One region of the Bacillus sp. DX3.1 genome, then DNA from elsewhere that is predicted to be linked to it. Evidence: riboswitches for the same ligand, from Rfam matches in the RefSeq annotation. Region 1 holds a riboswitch; the other holds the start of a gene.
The links. A riboswitch is a leader RNA that binds a small molecule or an ion and turns the genes downstream of it on or off. The one in region 1 is predicted to bind thiamine pyrophosphate.
Positions count from the first base shown of each region.

Region 2: linked by a shared signal. The riboswitch ahead of thiM (hydroxyethylthiazole kinase) and the one ahead of thiC (phosphomethylpyrimidine synthase ThiC) in region 1 are both predicted to bind thiamine pyrophosphate.

Region 1 covers NZ_CP128153.1:4,827,562-4,835,140, forward strand. The annotation lists gene QRE67_RS24330 (acyltransferase) at 1-104, shown strand, start outside; gene QRE67_RS24335 (DUF6241 domain-containing protein) at 226-705, opposite strand; gene QRE67_RS24340 (hypothetical protein) at 983-1,132, opposite strand; gene QRE67_RS24345 (cytochrome ubiquinol oxidase subunit I) at 1,393-2,748, shown strand; gene QRE67_RS24350 (cytochrome d ubiquinol oxidase subunit II) at 2,741-3,766, shown strand; gene thiC (phosphomethylpyrimidine synthase ThiC) at 3,941-5,701, opposite strand; TPP riboswitch at 6,041-6,154, opposite strand; one part of gene QRE67_RS24360 (IS3 family transposase) at 6,425-7,383, opposite strand; one part of gene QRE67_RS24360 (IS3 family transposase) at 7,383-7,579, opposite strand, start outside.
Region 2 covers NZ_CP128153.1:490,190-497,768, forward strand. The annotation lists gene QRE67_RS02420 (hypothetical protein) at 1-640, opposite strand, end outside; partial or broken gene QRE67_RS02425 (toprim domain-containing protein) at 1,329-1,643, opposite strand; gene QRE67_RS02430 (ABC transporter permease) at 2,083-3,036, shown strand; gene QRE67_RS02435 (iron chelate uptake ABC transporter family permease subunit) at 3,026-3,997, shown strand; gene QRE67_RS02440 (iron ABC transporter ATP-binding protein) at 3,991-4,749, shown strand; gene QRE67_RS02445 (siderophore ABC transporter substrate-binding protein) at 4,982-5,929, shown strand; TPP riboswitch at 6,036-6,145, shown strand; gene thiM (hydroxyethylthiazole kinase) at 6,220-7,029, shown strand; gene thiE (thiamine phosphate synthase) at 7,045-7,579, shown strand, end outside.

The sequences.
Region 1 (7,579 bases):
GTATCATTCCATTCCATACATGGATTACAGGACCAGCCCCAAACCCCGCATTAAAATGGCCAGCTAGTATACCGTCACTACTACTGCTAAGAAGTAAAAAATAAAGTGAAACTTTGATCAGTGGGGATTCTTCATTCCCACTGATCAAAGTTTCACACATCGGGCTTTTACGGGCAAGTTTATCCCCAATATAACTTCTTTTCTCCATTTGTTGTAAGTTCTTTATTATTTTTCATACTTCGCTTGTTCTAAAATGTACTCTCTTTCTTGCTCCGGTGTAGCTAATTCATACGCACTGCCATTGCTGGTATTTCCCCATTCCCATAATAAGTTATGCTCCTCAACTGCTTGAGAGAAATCACCTTCATCCCAACGTGTAAAAATCTTGAGGTACTGTTCTTTATGCTGTAAGGAACCGCTATTACTTTCATCGATCATTCTTCGCACTTCTTCGATGTTCTCCGAAGTCATTTTGATAAATCCTTGTTTTTCGTGAGATAATACTTTTTGATGCACCATTTTGTGCATTGCATTGATTATATGACGATCAGAATTGAGGTCAAATACTATTTTTTCCCCTTTAACTGCATCGATCTGATTTTCCTTATCGTCATAACCCAAATACGCACCGACTTTGTAACCAATAAAAGCAGCCCCTACAAAAAAAACAACTATAATAAGCAAGGTTTTAACCCACCTGTTCATATTTTTAATCCCCCTTCCCATCACACTCCTATAGCAAGGATATAACATATAATTTAGAATATTTAATTTAAATAAGTATATCTTAATAAAGTGAGTCTATAATCAGCAGAGTTTTCTTCATCCTCTACTAAGAATTAGTCCTCACCAATCAAACTTTTACAGATAGTTCCCCCCACCTAAACTGATAGGCAACATCTGATTGATCAGAGCATACAGAAACAATAAAAAGAGGCTGTTTCCAAATTAGTACTTTTGGAAACAGCCTCTCTTTTATTCACTATCCTTTGCACACTTCATTTGTAGGACGATATAGTGCTTGTACAAGATGGTCATATTCACGCCGCGTGATTTCCTTATTATAAAGCTTTAATAACAAATCTCTATGCTCTTTCGAAAATGCCATTTTTTTAATGACTTCAGGATACATAATAACATGCCCTCCGTTTCACGTGAACTTTTCTATCCGGTTATCCCTAACAGAACTTACGTTCGCATAAGCATTATAAAAGATTTTGTCCTAAAACACAAATAAAAAGATTTTTTATTGTCTCTAAAAGTTTTCTGAATATTTCAAAATCATGATATCATAATTACTTTTTAAAATACATATATATTTTTTGGAAGTTTTTTGAATAATTTTTCCAGACCAATCAGAAAATAATGGTAAAAAAGAAGAGGAGTAACATTATGGATACCGTTACGTTATCACGCGCTTTCTTCGGATCGTCACTAGCTTTTCATATTATATTTGCAACGCTTGGTGTCGGACTATCTTTAATGATTTTTATAAGTGAAGTGTTATATCACTGGAAGAAAGATTCCGATTATGCTGTCATGGCCAAACGGTGGACGAAAGCATTCGCCATTTTGCTTGGCGTGGCCATTCCAACTGGAACAATTGTCGGTGTACAAATTTCACTTCTTTGGCCCGGATTTGCAAAAATTGTAGGACAAGTCATTTCTGTGCCATTCCAAATTGAAATTTTCGCCTTCTTTTTAGAAGCTTTATTCATGTCTATTTACGTGTATGCCGCAGATAAATTGCCGCCATTTATGAGATTGATCTCGCTCTTTTTCGTCATGCTCGGTGCCACTGCATCTGCTATCTTAATTACATCGGCGAATACGTGGATGAACACACCTGCTGGTTTTTCCATGAACCCAGATGGCTCCGTCTTTAATGTTGATCCATGGAAGGCCTTTTTTAATCCAAGCTTTTTCACAAGTGCCTTTCACGTTACAATTACCGCTTATGCAACAGGGGCTGCTGTCATCGCTTCTATCGCTGGATTTAAATTACTCGGGCGAAATAAAAGTGTACGTGAAATCGCCTACCATAAGAAAGGATTGTTTTTAGGACTCACTGTCACATTTATTACTGGCGCTATCCTTTGGCTCTCTGGGCACGAATCGGCTATTGCTTTACATAATCATTCCCCGGAAAAATTAGCATCCGCGGAAGCATTATTTGATACACAGTCACACGCACCGCTATCTATTGGTGGAGTTGTTGATCGTGAAACACACGAGTTAAAATACGCACTGGAATTCCCGAACATGTTAAGCATGCTCGTGGGGTTGAATCCAAATACTGTCGTAAAAGGATTAAATGAATTCCCACAAGAAACGTGGCCACCCTTTTACACCCATACTCTGTTTAACTTAATGGTCGGTACCGCAGCCTTCACTTTTGCTGTCGCCGCAATCGGTCTTTTATATTGGTACCTTATTTATCGTAAAAAAGGTACTGAATTTCCGAAATGGCTATTATGGGGGGTTGCCGCATGCGGCCCAGTTATGATGCTCGGCATTGAATTTGGGTGGATTTTCAGCTGTAGCGGCCGGCAACCGTGGACCATTTATGGAATGCAGCGCACAATGGATGCCGCAACACGTGCTGACTTTGTCGGACCTTTGTTCGCTTTATTTGTCATTTTATACATCGGGCTTGGTGCTTTAACGATTTTCGTACTTCGAACATTCTTCAAGCGCCATCCACTGCAGAATGACTTACAACATCAGGGGGGTGGGCCACGTGCATGAAGCAAGTATTGCCATTATCATTTTATGGGCGATTATCTTTGTATACAGCATTTTAGGTTCCATTGATTTTGGAGCTGGGTTCTGGGGAATGGTATATGCGAAGCACCCAACACTAGCAGGAAAGCTCGCCAACCGTTACTTATCGCCAACTTGGGAAGTAACCAATACATTTCTCGTCTTTGTCGTTGTCGCATTTCTTGGCTTCTTTCCAAAGGCAGCTTTCACATTGGCAACAGTCATGTTCGTACCGGTGACATTAATTCTAGTCCTTGTTGCCATTCGTAGCACATTCATGGTTTTTGCTTATTCCTTGCCAAAGTATGAGCATTTGCTTCGCCTTATTTCTGGCATTACCGGGCTCTTAATCCCAGCTCTATTAATTACCGTTCTTCCGGTAACAGAAGGTGCTTACATTACGATGTCTGGTGGAAAAGAAACACTATTATACGGGAAGCTTCTATCAAGCCCCGTTATTTATTGGTATATGTTATTTGGATTAACTTCTGAATTATTTCTCTCCTCTCTTTTTCTAGCTGATTTTGCGAGGGAACAAGGCTCAGAAGATACGTATCGGATTTACAGGCGCAATGCTATTGTACTTGGACCAGCAACACTCGTTACTGCGATCATTGCTCTTGTTGTCATGGATCCAGAAACAAATTGGCTCATGCAAGGATTAATTAAACAATTTCCATGGTTTACAGTTTCACTTATTTTGTTTGCAATCGGTTATTCTTCCCTTTGGTGGACGAATCAAAAATACGATGCACTTGGTTGGCCACGCATCGCTGTTTTAGCGATTGTCGCACAATATGCCTTTGCAAGTTACGCTTACGGTGTCGCGCATTTACCGTATATCATCTATCCAGATGTTACTGTATTTACAAGCTTTACAACGAAAGAAACATTCTATGCCCTGCTTGTTCTCTATGCAGTCGGTATCGCGATTTTACTACCAGGCTTTATCTTCTTCTGGAATTTATTCTTAAAGGACCGAACGTTCTTAAAAGAAAAATAATAATAGCCCCCTCTGCTACCGTCTTAGCAAAGGGGGCTTCTATGTTTAAGTTAGGTACACGTGATCAAACGATGAAAAAGGTGTTCAGAAAGATCTATTTCTATTAGAGGATGTTCAGAAGGTCCGATAAAGATAGCTGTCGTATTTCTTTATCCTTCTTTTGAACACGTACTATTATTGATATAAATGACTACCTGTTTCTTTAAATTGTTCTGCTTTTTCTTTCATGCCTTGCTCAATTGCTTCTGTTGTTTCTAAATCATTCTCTTTTGCATATTCACGAATGTCATGTGAAATTTTCATACTACAGAACTTCGGACCACACATCGAACAGAAATGCGCAGTTTTTGCGCCTTCTGCTGGCAATGTTTCATCGTGATACTCTATTGCTCTCTCAGGATCTAATGATAAATTAAATTGATCGCGCCAGCGGAATTCAAAGCGTGCCTTTGAAAGTGCATCGTCGCGTTGTTGTGCTGTTTTATGCCCTTTTGCAAGGTCAGCAGCATGCGCCGCAATTTTGTAGGTAATAACGCCTTCGCGAACATCATCTTTGTTCGGTAAGCCTAAATGCTCTTTCGGTGTTACATAGCACAGCATTGCTGTACCAAACCAGCCGATCATCGCTGCTCCAATTGCAGATGTAATATGATCATAACCTGGTGCAATATCCGTTGTTAATGGTCCGAGTGTATAGAACGGTGCACCTTGGCAAATATCAATTTCTTTCTCCATATTTTCTTTAATTAAGTGCATTGGTACATGCCCTGGTCCTTCAATCATGACTTGAACATCATGCTTCCAAGCGATTTTTGTTAATTCCCCAAGTGTTTCAAGCTCAGAGAATTGTGCTTCATCATTCGCATCCGCAATCGAACCTGGACGTAAGCCATCTCCAAGAGAGAAGGAAACATCATATTGTTTCATAATTTCACAAATTTCTTCAAAGTGAGTATATAGGAAGTTTTCTTTATGATGGAATAAACACCACTGCGCCATAATAGAGCCACCGCGTGAAACAATTCCCGTTACACGTTTCGCTGTAATTGGAATGTAACGAAGCAATACACCTGCATGAATCGTAAAGTAATCTACACCTTGCTCTGCTTGTTCAATTAATGTGTCACGGTATACTTCCCACGTTAAGTTCTCAGCGATACCATTCACTTTTTCAAGCGCTTGATAGATCGGTACAGTTCCAACTGGTACAGGTGCATTCCGAATAATCCATTCCCGCGTTGTATGAATGTTTTTTCCTGTAGATAAATCCATAATTGTATCTGCGCCCCAGCGCGTTGCCCATGTCATCTTCTCTACTTCTTCTGCAATAGAGGAAGATACGGCAGAGTTCCCGATATTCGCATTTACTTTCACGTGGAAATTGCGGCCGATAATCATCGGTTCTGCTTCTGGATGGTTAATGTTTGTTGGTAAAATAGCACGACCTTCTGCAATTTCTTTACGAACAAACTCCGGTTCTACACCTTCACGAATCGCAACATATTCCATCTCAGACGTAATGATGCCTTTGCGAGCATAATGCATTTGCGTTACATTTGCCCCTTCTTTCGCACGAAGTGGTTTACGATCCATTTGCGGGAACACAGGTGTATGTTCTGATGTAGCTTTCACACCATCATCTTCTGGTTTCACTTCACGACCTTCATACTCCTCCACATCTCCGCGCGTAACAATCCACCCGTGACGAGGCGTTGGAATTCCTTTCTCAAGCTCCACTTTGTATGCAGGATCTGTATAAGGACCACTCGTATCATACACGCGAATCGGCGGATTTGGCACACCGTTTGTTTCGCTTTGTGCAATCTCACGCATCGGTACTTTCATACCTTCACGCGTGCCTTCTACGTAGACTTTCTTACTCCCTGGTAAACTCGACTTCAATTCAATTTGCTCAGCTGAAACAGATTGCTTCATAATTTGTGTTTCCTCCCCTTTATCATTTCAGGCAAATCTAACTTGCTCAGAATCTCCAACCAACTTCTGGGCAATTCGATTCTCACTTCAGCGACATTTCGCCGCTTCGGCTTTTCTTGAGATCCAGCTCCAGCGGCTAGAACAGTCGGTGGCTTCGCTTCTTCCGCTGAGGCAAACTACGCCTCTTCGGCTGAAGCTCCATCCCCCTCCTGTTCTGATCGAGCCGCTTCTGCTTTACACGTGACAAGGACGAGAATAAGAACTAGTGACCAGCGCATGCCAAAATAAAAAGAGCCAGGTCCATAGTAAAACAAGGACCTGGCTCATAAAGACATAGTTATGTAAAGCCGTTAACTTCCCTACGCTGGTACGAGCCAGATCAGGTCCAGAGGGTTAAGAAGTTCTCGCACTTCTCTCTCAGCCCAGCTTGCTTGGGCACCCCTAGTTTATCACTGATTTAATTTTCAATACTTTCTCATCATACATGATAATCTGAAAAATGCAAAGAGATTAAACCATTTTATCCCTCAACAAATATCACTGAAATGCGTTGGTTAATCGATATTCTTTGTCGAATGGCCGACATATACAAAAAGATGTCGCGATGTTACAAGAAATACTCAATCACAACACACCACTTAACAGTATTCCCTATATCTAGAAACCTAGAAAAGTCCCTTCAGATCTAAAATGTACCCTTTGTAAAGGACATTTAAAAAAAGCCTAGGCAGCTTGAAGAAGATGATCTCTGTATTGCACAGGAGTCATCTTTTTTAAATTCCATTGATATCTGTAATAATTGTAGTAGATCATATATTGTTTAATTTCTTTTTTTAATTCATCTAGAGTTGTACATGCTTGAATAGAAGCTTCATCTTTAAGATGGCCAAAGAAAGATTCTTGGGGAGCGTTATCCCAACAGTTTCCTCTTCTTGACATGGATTGTTGTAATCCTAGTTTCTTAACTGCTTTTTGAAAATTAGGGTGCGTATACTGAATTCCCTGATCTGAGTGAATCAAGGCATCTTTGGCTTTCTGAAAGTTTTTGTTCCTTTTTAACTTTAGAAGAGTATCTGTAGCTAATTTTACAGTCATACGTTCTGATATATGATGGGCTAAAATTTCATCAGTTGAACCATCTTTAATGACTGATAAGTAGGCTTTCTGACCTTTTCCATAAAATAAATATGTGATATCTGTTAGGAGGACTTTACCAGGGATTCCTTGCTTAAATTGGCGATTCAATAGGTTTGGCACAACTCGATGTTCTTTTGTAGCTTTCCTAATTCGTCTATAAGGATTTGCCTTTCTAATTGGGCATATAATGTCGTATTTCTTCATGATTCGTCGTATACGTTTCAAATTGTAGACAACCTGAAATTGACCCGCCAAAGTCATTTTGATTTGGCGAGCCCCTTTCTTACGACCTTTGAAATGGAAGGCTTTTAGGATGAGCCCTTTTACTACCTCATCCTTTTCATCTTTTTGATGTCTTCGTTCCTGTGATTTCACAGAGAAATAGTTATAATAACCGCTTCTTGAGACACCGGCTATTCCACATAGGTATTTCACCATATGTTTGAGTTGATATGTTTCTATCACTGAACAAATCAGGATATATTTTTGGCTAGAAAGAAGGACTACTTTTTTAGCCCCCTTTCTATCAAACGAATCTTTTTTAACAGTTCATTTTCTGCCTTTAGTAAGTTAATTTGAGCTTCTAAGCGAGCGTTTTTCTCCTCTAGAGTCAGTTCTCTTTCTCTAGAACGCTTTGAATTTCCAAATCTAGTGTCACGTAGGCCGCTAATCCCATTTTCATTGTAAGCCTTTTTCCATCTTTTACTCGCTGCCTTAATTCTATCCATTCCTAAGATTTCT
Region 2 (7,579 bases), 840 kb from region 1:
GGTAATCTGTTAGTATTTGATCACCAAAGTCTTCTGAGAGTTGTGTTATAAAATTATTTAATTTATGTATAAAACTAGTGTGACTACTCATTAATCCTACTTTAGAACTGTAAAATTCACTTATAAGTGCTACTAAAAATTTATTTGTTTTTTTACCTATTTCTGACAACGTTGTTCTATTACCTTCTAATCCACCATGTAATTCTGAGCATAATAATTCTTGTTCTATAGACCAAAATGAATATGTAATACTATTTATAGAGTTAATGACTTCTGCTGCTTTAGCATAATCAGCCACTAATAAATGATATGTATACTGTTCCTTTAATTTTAAAAACTCTTTAATCTCTTCTTTATAAAAGCTTAAAACTAATTGCTGCCACTCAATATCCTTGATAATTGGGCTCGCGTCATGATAGGGAATAAATTTTGTTAGATGTATTTTATCTATGGAGTCCACTTTAGTCCCGCTAAAAATATATGAATAGCCAGGTAAAGATTTTTTGGCTATTTTATTTAGTAAATAATTCTTATATGAGCCAGAGCTTAAAAAATATTTGCATTCACTGATAATTAAATTTAAATTTTTACGATTATAGATGAATTGTCTTTCAAAATCTTTAACTTTTTTATTTGCCATAGTCTTTTCTCCTTGAATGTAATTAGCTATTTTTTTACTTTTAATTTGTTTAAGAATTTTGTAATTTGAACTAAATTTATATCTAGTAAACTAAAGTATTTATAATAAAAATTTATATTAAATGGAATACATCCCCTTATACCTGGATTAGAAAATTAGTGTTTTTTATAAGAAATTCTATCCTTAATTTTACATTAATGAGGAAAGAAATACATCTTAAGCTTTATTAAGTTAACAGACTGTTTTAAAAAACTTTCTTAAAAAGGTACTACTTTATAAATAAGATTCAGAAAAAACTTTGTTTAAACTGATTAAAAAAGCGTATAAGTAACGTTTTAAAGTTTAAAAGAACTAGGGGAGATTTTACGGAGATAAATTGTAGCTGAGCGAGAAATGTTTTTAAAAGGTTGAAGAAAGAAGGAGAGGGTGGCTTTAGGGATATAAAAGAAGTACATAAATGATTAATGGCTTGTACAATAGATTAAATCGTTTAAATATGTTTGTACGTTTAATAAAATTATTTATATCAATTCAATTAAACTAGATTTCAAAGTGAGCTAAGATGCTTTGGATTTTATACTTGTTTATTTATGTACAATTATAAAAAAAGTAAATACTTTCATTAAATAAGGGGTTAGGTATATCTTGGGGTTTTTTGTACAGATATATTTTATGGAGATAAGGCTGGATCTGTAGCCACGATTATTTCATTTACATCATTTCTAGTCAGTTGACTTTTAACGGCATTGAACTGTTTGCCAGTCTGCTTAATCACTGTCAATTTCAAACGTTCAGGTAGCATTGGCAAATCTTCTAGATTCCACTTTTTATATTTCACATCATAATTTTCTGGATCTGCTAATGTAACGAGATGCCCTAAAGCCCAAGTAACGATATATTTATTTCCCTCAAGATAACCATTTCCTTTTTTATCACACTTCAATACACGTGCAATATCACGTGCAACAGAAGGTTTCTCAGCAATTACAATACTTTTTGCCATATTTAAAACAACATCCTTTCAAGTTTCCGTAAGTTAAATATAGCATACATCCTTTTTTGATTCAGTTATGCCGAAGATTCTAGCCTATTATTATCAATTAAATACTATACATCTTTGACTAGTTAAGGAGGGAGCATTCACTATTGTTATATATTTTACTTATACAAATAAAAAATTGGTATGAATGATAATTTATTAATGGAATTTGTTGACAATCTAAATGAAATTCATTATCATTAAAAGAGGTTATCTGATTATTGTTAAAATATCAGATAGGGAATCAATTACTGGATGTAGTAAAATACATCTTCGGTCGATAACGATAATCATTTTCATTTATAGTATTCTATGAATAGATGAGGGGGATAAAATGATAGGATTATAATCTGTTTTAAATCAAATGATGGCGACAGAACATAATCTGCACCATGAAGAAATTATGAAAAAAAGATATTTGTTTATCATGCTTATTGTTTTATCAATTGCGTCTATTTTTATCGGTGTAAAAGATATAAAACCGATAGATATTTTGCACTTAGATCAAGAACAAGTGCAAATCGTATTTATCAGTAGGCTGCCACGCTTGATCAGCATTATTGTTGCAGGAGTGAGTTTGAGTATAAGTGGCTTAATTATGCAGCAGCTGAGCAGAAATAAATTTGTATCTCCGACAACTGCGGGGACGATGGATAGTGCGAGATTAGGAGTTTTAGTCTCATTGATGCTATTCACAACAGCGAGTCCGCTTGAAAAAATGTTTGTTGCATTTGTTTTTGCGTTAGCTGGCACATTTTTATTTATGCAAATTTTGAAGAGAATTAAGTTTAAGGATACGATTTTTATTCCACTTGTCGGGATTATGTTTGGGAATATTATCAGTTCTATTACGACATTCTTTGCTTATAAATACGACTTAATTCAAAACATTTCTGCATGGCTACAAGGAGACTTTTCAATGGTTATGAAAGGAAGATATGAGATTTTATACTTGAGCATTCCGCTTGTAATCATTGCATTTTTATATGCAAACAGATTTACAGTTGCCGGAATGGGAGAGGATTTTGCAGCGAACTTAGGGATGAATTACAATCGAGTGTTAAATATCGGCCTAATTATCGTTGCGTTAATCTCAGCATTGGTTGTCTTGACTGTCGGAATGATTCCATTTTTAGGACTTATTATCCCGAATATCGTTTCGATTTATCGCGGGGATAACTTAAAGAATAGTTTACCTCATACAGCCTTACTAGGGGCAGTTTTTGTCCTGGCTTGCGATATATTTGGACGTATCATTATTTATCCGTATGAGATTTCCATTGGCCTTACAGTCGGTGTCATTGGAAGCGGAATCTTCCTTTATTTATTGATGAGGAGAAACGCGTATGCAGCATAGAAAACATACAAGTCATAAAAAAATGTTGGCAGTGCTTGCCGTTGTAACAGTCATAGTCATTGGGATTTTCTTATTTATTAACTTAAATATGAATAGTTTAGATTATGCATTGCCAAGAAGAGGAAAGAAATTGTTGGCAATGGTCATAACTGGCGGAGCGATTGCTTTTTCGTCTATGATTTTTCAGACAATTAGCAATAACCGTATTTTAACACCGAGTGTAATTGGTTTAGATTCGCTCTATATGTTTATACAAACCTTTGTTGTATTTGTGTTTGGGTCGAAACATATAACGATGATGAATACGAATGTTAACTTTCTTATATCGATTAGTTTAATGGTTGTTTTTTCAATGTTCCTTTATAGATTTCTCTTTAAGAGAGAGGGACAAAACATTTACTTCCTACTGTTAGTTGGATTAATATTTGGGGTATTATTCCAAAGTTTATCATCCTTTATGCAAGTGCTTATTGATCCGAACGAGTTTCAAATTATACAAGGAAAAATGTTTGCGAGTGTAAATAATGTGAAGACGGAGTTACTGATTACTTCGATCATCGGCATTATATTGGTTCTCGCTTATGTGTATAAAGAGTTAAAACTGTTAGATGTTTTATCACTCGGAAGAGATGAAGCGATTAACTTAGGAGTTGATTATGATAAGGTCGTGAAAAAGTTTTTGATTGTTATCGCGATTCTTGTTTCGATTTCTACAGCGTTAGTTGGACCGATTACGTTTTTAGGATTACTTGTGGTGAATGTCGCGCGTGAATGTTTACGTACATACCAGCACAAATATTTAATAGTAGGCTCTATCCTAATAAGTATTATCGCTTTAGTAGGCGGGCAATTAATCGTTGAGAGGGTATTTGAGTTTAATACAACTTTAAGCGTTATTGTTAACTTTGTAGGTGGAGTGTACTTCATTTATCTTCTATTAAAGGAGAGCAAGTCATGGTAGAAGTAAGAAATGTATCAAAGCAATATGGAAATAAAAATGTCGTCGAGGATGTCTCTATTAAAATAGCAAAAGGAAAAATCACATCTTTTATTGGGCCGAACGGAGCTGGGAAGAGTACAGTTCTGTCGATGATTAGCAGGCTATTAAAAAAGGATGCGGGTGAAATCTTTATTGAAGATAGGGAGATTAGTGAATGGAATAGCAGTGAACTTGCGAAAAAGATATCGATTTTGAAGCAAACAAATCATATTAATCTTAGACTTACGATTCGAGAATTAGTCAGCTTCGGAAGGTTTCCATATTCGCAAGGTAATCTGTCGAAAGAAGACTGGGACCATATTGAAGAGGCCATTCGTTATATGGAGCTAGAAGATATACAACATAAATATATCGACCAGCTTAGTGGTGGACAGAGGCAACGTGCTTATATTGCCATGGTCATTGCCCAAAATACAGAATACATTTTGTTAGATGAACCGCTTAACAACCTAGATATGAAGCACTCTGTTCAAATTATGAAGGTGCTGAGACGCTTAGTTGAAGAGCTTGGCAAAACGATTGTTATCGTAATTCATGATATCAATTTTGCCTCTTGTTACTCCGATTATATCGTTGCTTTGAAAGATGGAAAAGTAATGAAAGAAGGAGCAACAAATGAAATTATCGACCCAGCTGTTTTGAAAGACATATACGATATGGACATCCATATTGAAGAAATAGCGGGCAATAACATTTGTATTTATTTTTCATAATGGAAGTTATTTATATAAATCCATTTTGATTTTTCGACATATAAGCCGCGGCTATGGATAACAAAAGGTGACCTGCACTCGTTTTCTCTCTTTGTTTTCACTATGTCTGGGGCAGGAAAAGGATCTGACCGCTTCTATGCATGAACGGATGCTCTCTCCCACCTAAAAAGAAGGGTTTTATGTCGGTTTTTTAATTTGTATTTTTAATAAAAAATTTATAGAGGTGATTCGAATGAAGAAATTAGCAATGTTATTATTAACTTTCATGCTAGCTATCGTTGCTGTAGCATGTAGTAATAATTCTTCTGAAAAGAAGGAAGCAAGTGCAACAAAGAAAGATGAAGCAGAAATCACGATTAAGCATAAACTTGGGGAAACAAAAGTTAAGAAAAACCCTAAAAAAGTTGTGTTATTTGACTTCGGTTCATTAGATACATTAGATAAATTAGGTGTAGAAGTAACGGGCGTACCACAAAAGAGCATGCCTCAGTATCTTTCTAAATATAAAGATAAAAAATATACAAACGTTGGCGGCTTAAAAGAGCCAGACTTTGAAAAAATTAACGAAATCCAACCAGATTTAATCATTATTTCTGCAAGACAATCTGATTCTTATAAAGAATTCTCTGATATTGCTCCAACAATTTATGTAGAGCAAGAAACAAAAGATTACATGAAATCATTTAAAGACAACACAGAAATGTTAGCAAAAATCTTCGGTAAAGAAGATAAGGCGAAAAAAGAAATCGCAGCAGTTGAAAAAGATGTAAAAGCATTAAATGAAAAAGCAACGAAAAATGGTAAAAATGGTTTAATTATCTTAGCGAATGACGGTAAAGTAAGTGCATATGGTGCTGGTTCACGCTTCGGTATCATCCATGATGTATTTGGCGTAACTCCTGCAGATAAAGGTATCGAGGCATCTTCTCATGGTCAAAGTATTTCATTTGAATACATTCTTGAGAAAAACCCTGATTACTTATTCGTAATTGATAGAGGCGCTGTTGTTGGCGGAGAATCTTCTGCAAAACAAGTTGTTGAAAATGAACTTGTAAGCAAAACAAACGCTGCGAAAAACAATAACGTAGTTTACCTTGATGCAAACTACTGGTACCTATCTGGTGGCGGATTAGAGTCTGTTTCTGAAATGGTGAAAGAAGTATCTAAAGCCTTAAAATAATATGAGAAATAGTGGTAGGAATTTATTTCCTATCACTATTTTTATATAGTAAAGTAAAGAGCTTGTTATTTTCATAGAATAAGAGTAAACTCTGAAGTAGCTGAATAAGAAAACACATGGGAGCTTGCGGATGCAAGCTGAGAGTACGGCTAATCTGTCGTTGACCATTTGAACCTGTTGGATAATGCCAGCGTAGGGAGAGTGTAAAAGCACATGTTAAGGCACTTTGCATACGCGAAGTGTCTTTTTTGTTGTATCTCCCAATATTGAGACAAGGAGATGGAAAAGGAATGAAGATTCAAGAAATCGCAAAAGTAGTGGAAGTAGTGAGAGAGTCTAATCCACTTGTGCATAATATTACGAATGTTGTTGTGACAAACTTTACGGCTAACGGTTTACTTGCATTAGGAGCATCACCAGTGATGGCATATGCAAAAGAAGAAGTGGCGGAAATGGCTAGTATTGCGGGGGCACTTGTCTTAAATATGGGGACGCTTCGTCCAGAAGAAGTGGAAGCGATGATGATTGCCGGAAAATCAGCGAATTCACATGATGTACCTGTATTATTTGATCCAGTTGGCGCCGGGGCTACATCGTACCGAACAGAAGTAGCAAGACACATTCCAAGTGAAGTGAAATTAGCGATGATTCGCGGGAATGCAGCAGAAATTGCAAATGTTATTAATGAAAAGTGGGAAATTAAAGGTGTCGATGCAGGAGCTGGAAGTGGGGATGTTGTAGGGATTGCTAGGCAAGCAGCTGATGAGGTAGATACAGTCGCTGTGATTACCGGAAAAGAAGATATTGTAACAGATGGAGAGCGAACCGTTATCATTCGTAACGGTCATCCAATCTTAACGAAAGTAACAGGAACGGGCTGCTTATTAACATCTGTAATGGGGGCATTTGCAGCGGTTGAAAAAGATTATGTGAAGGCGGCAGTTGCAGCTTTAACGTTTTATGGCGTAGCAGCGGAAATTGCAGCAAGCAAAACAGTGGAGCAAGGGCCAGGAAGTTTCCAAATTGAATTTCTCAATCAGTTAGCAAATGTTACTGCAGCTGATATTGAACAATATGGAAATGTAGAAGAAGTTCGTTAAGAAGGGATGAGAGAAATGGCGCGTATTAATCAACAATATATATCCGAGTTGTTACAAGTGTATTTTATTATGGGGAGTAACAATTGCCGGAAAGATCCATTACAAGTATTGAAAGAAGCGCTCGATGGTGGAGTTACACTTTTTCAATTTCGTGAAAAGGGTGAAGGAGCTTTAACTGGAGAAGAACGGGTGCATTTTGCAAAGCAGTTACAGTCACTTTGCAAAGAGTATAAAGTTCCTTTTATCGTGAATGATGATGTAGAATTAGCAATTGCATTAGATGCAGATGGTGTGCATGTAGGGCAAGACGATGAAGGAATTACAACAGTTCGTGAAAAAATGGGAGATAAAATTGTTGGAGTATCTGCTCATACAATAGAAGAAGCACGTTTTGCAATTACAAATGGTGCAGACTATTTAGGCGTCGGACCGATTTTTCCAACGAGCACAAAAGAGGATGCAAAAGCAGTTCAAGGAACGAATGGTCTTCATCGTTTTAGAGAAGCGGGTATTAAGATACCGATTGTCGGCATTGGTGGAATTACAATTG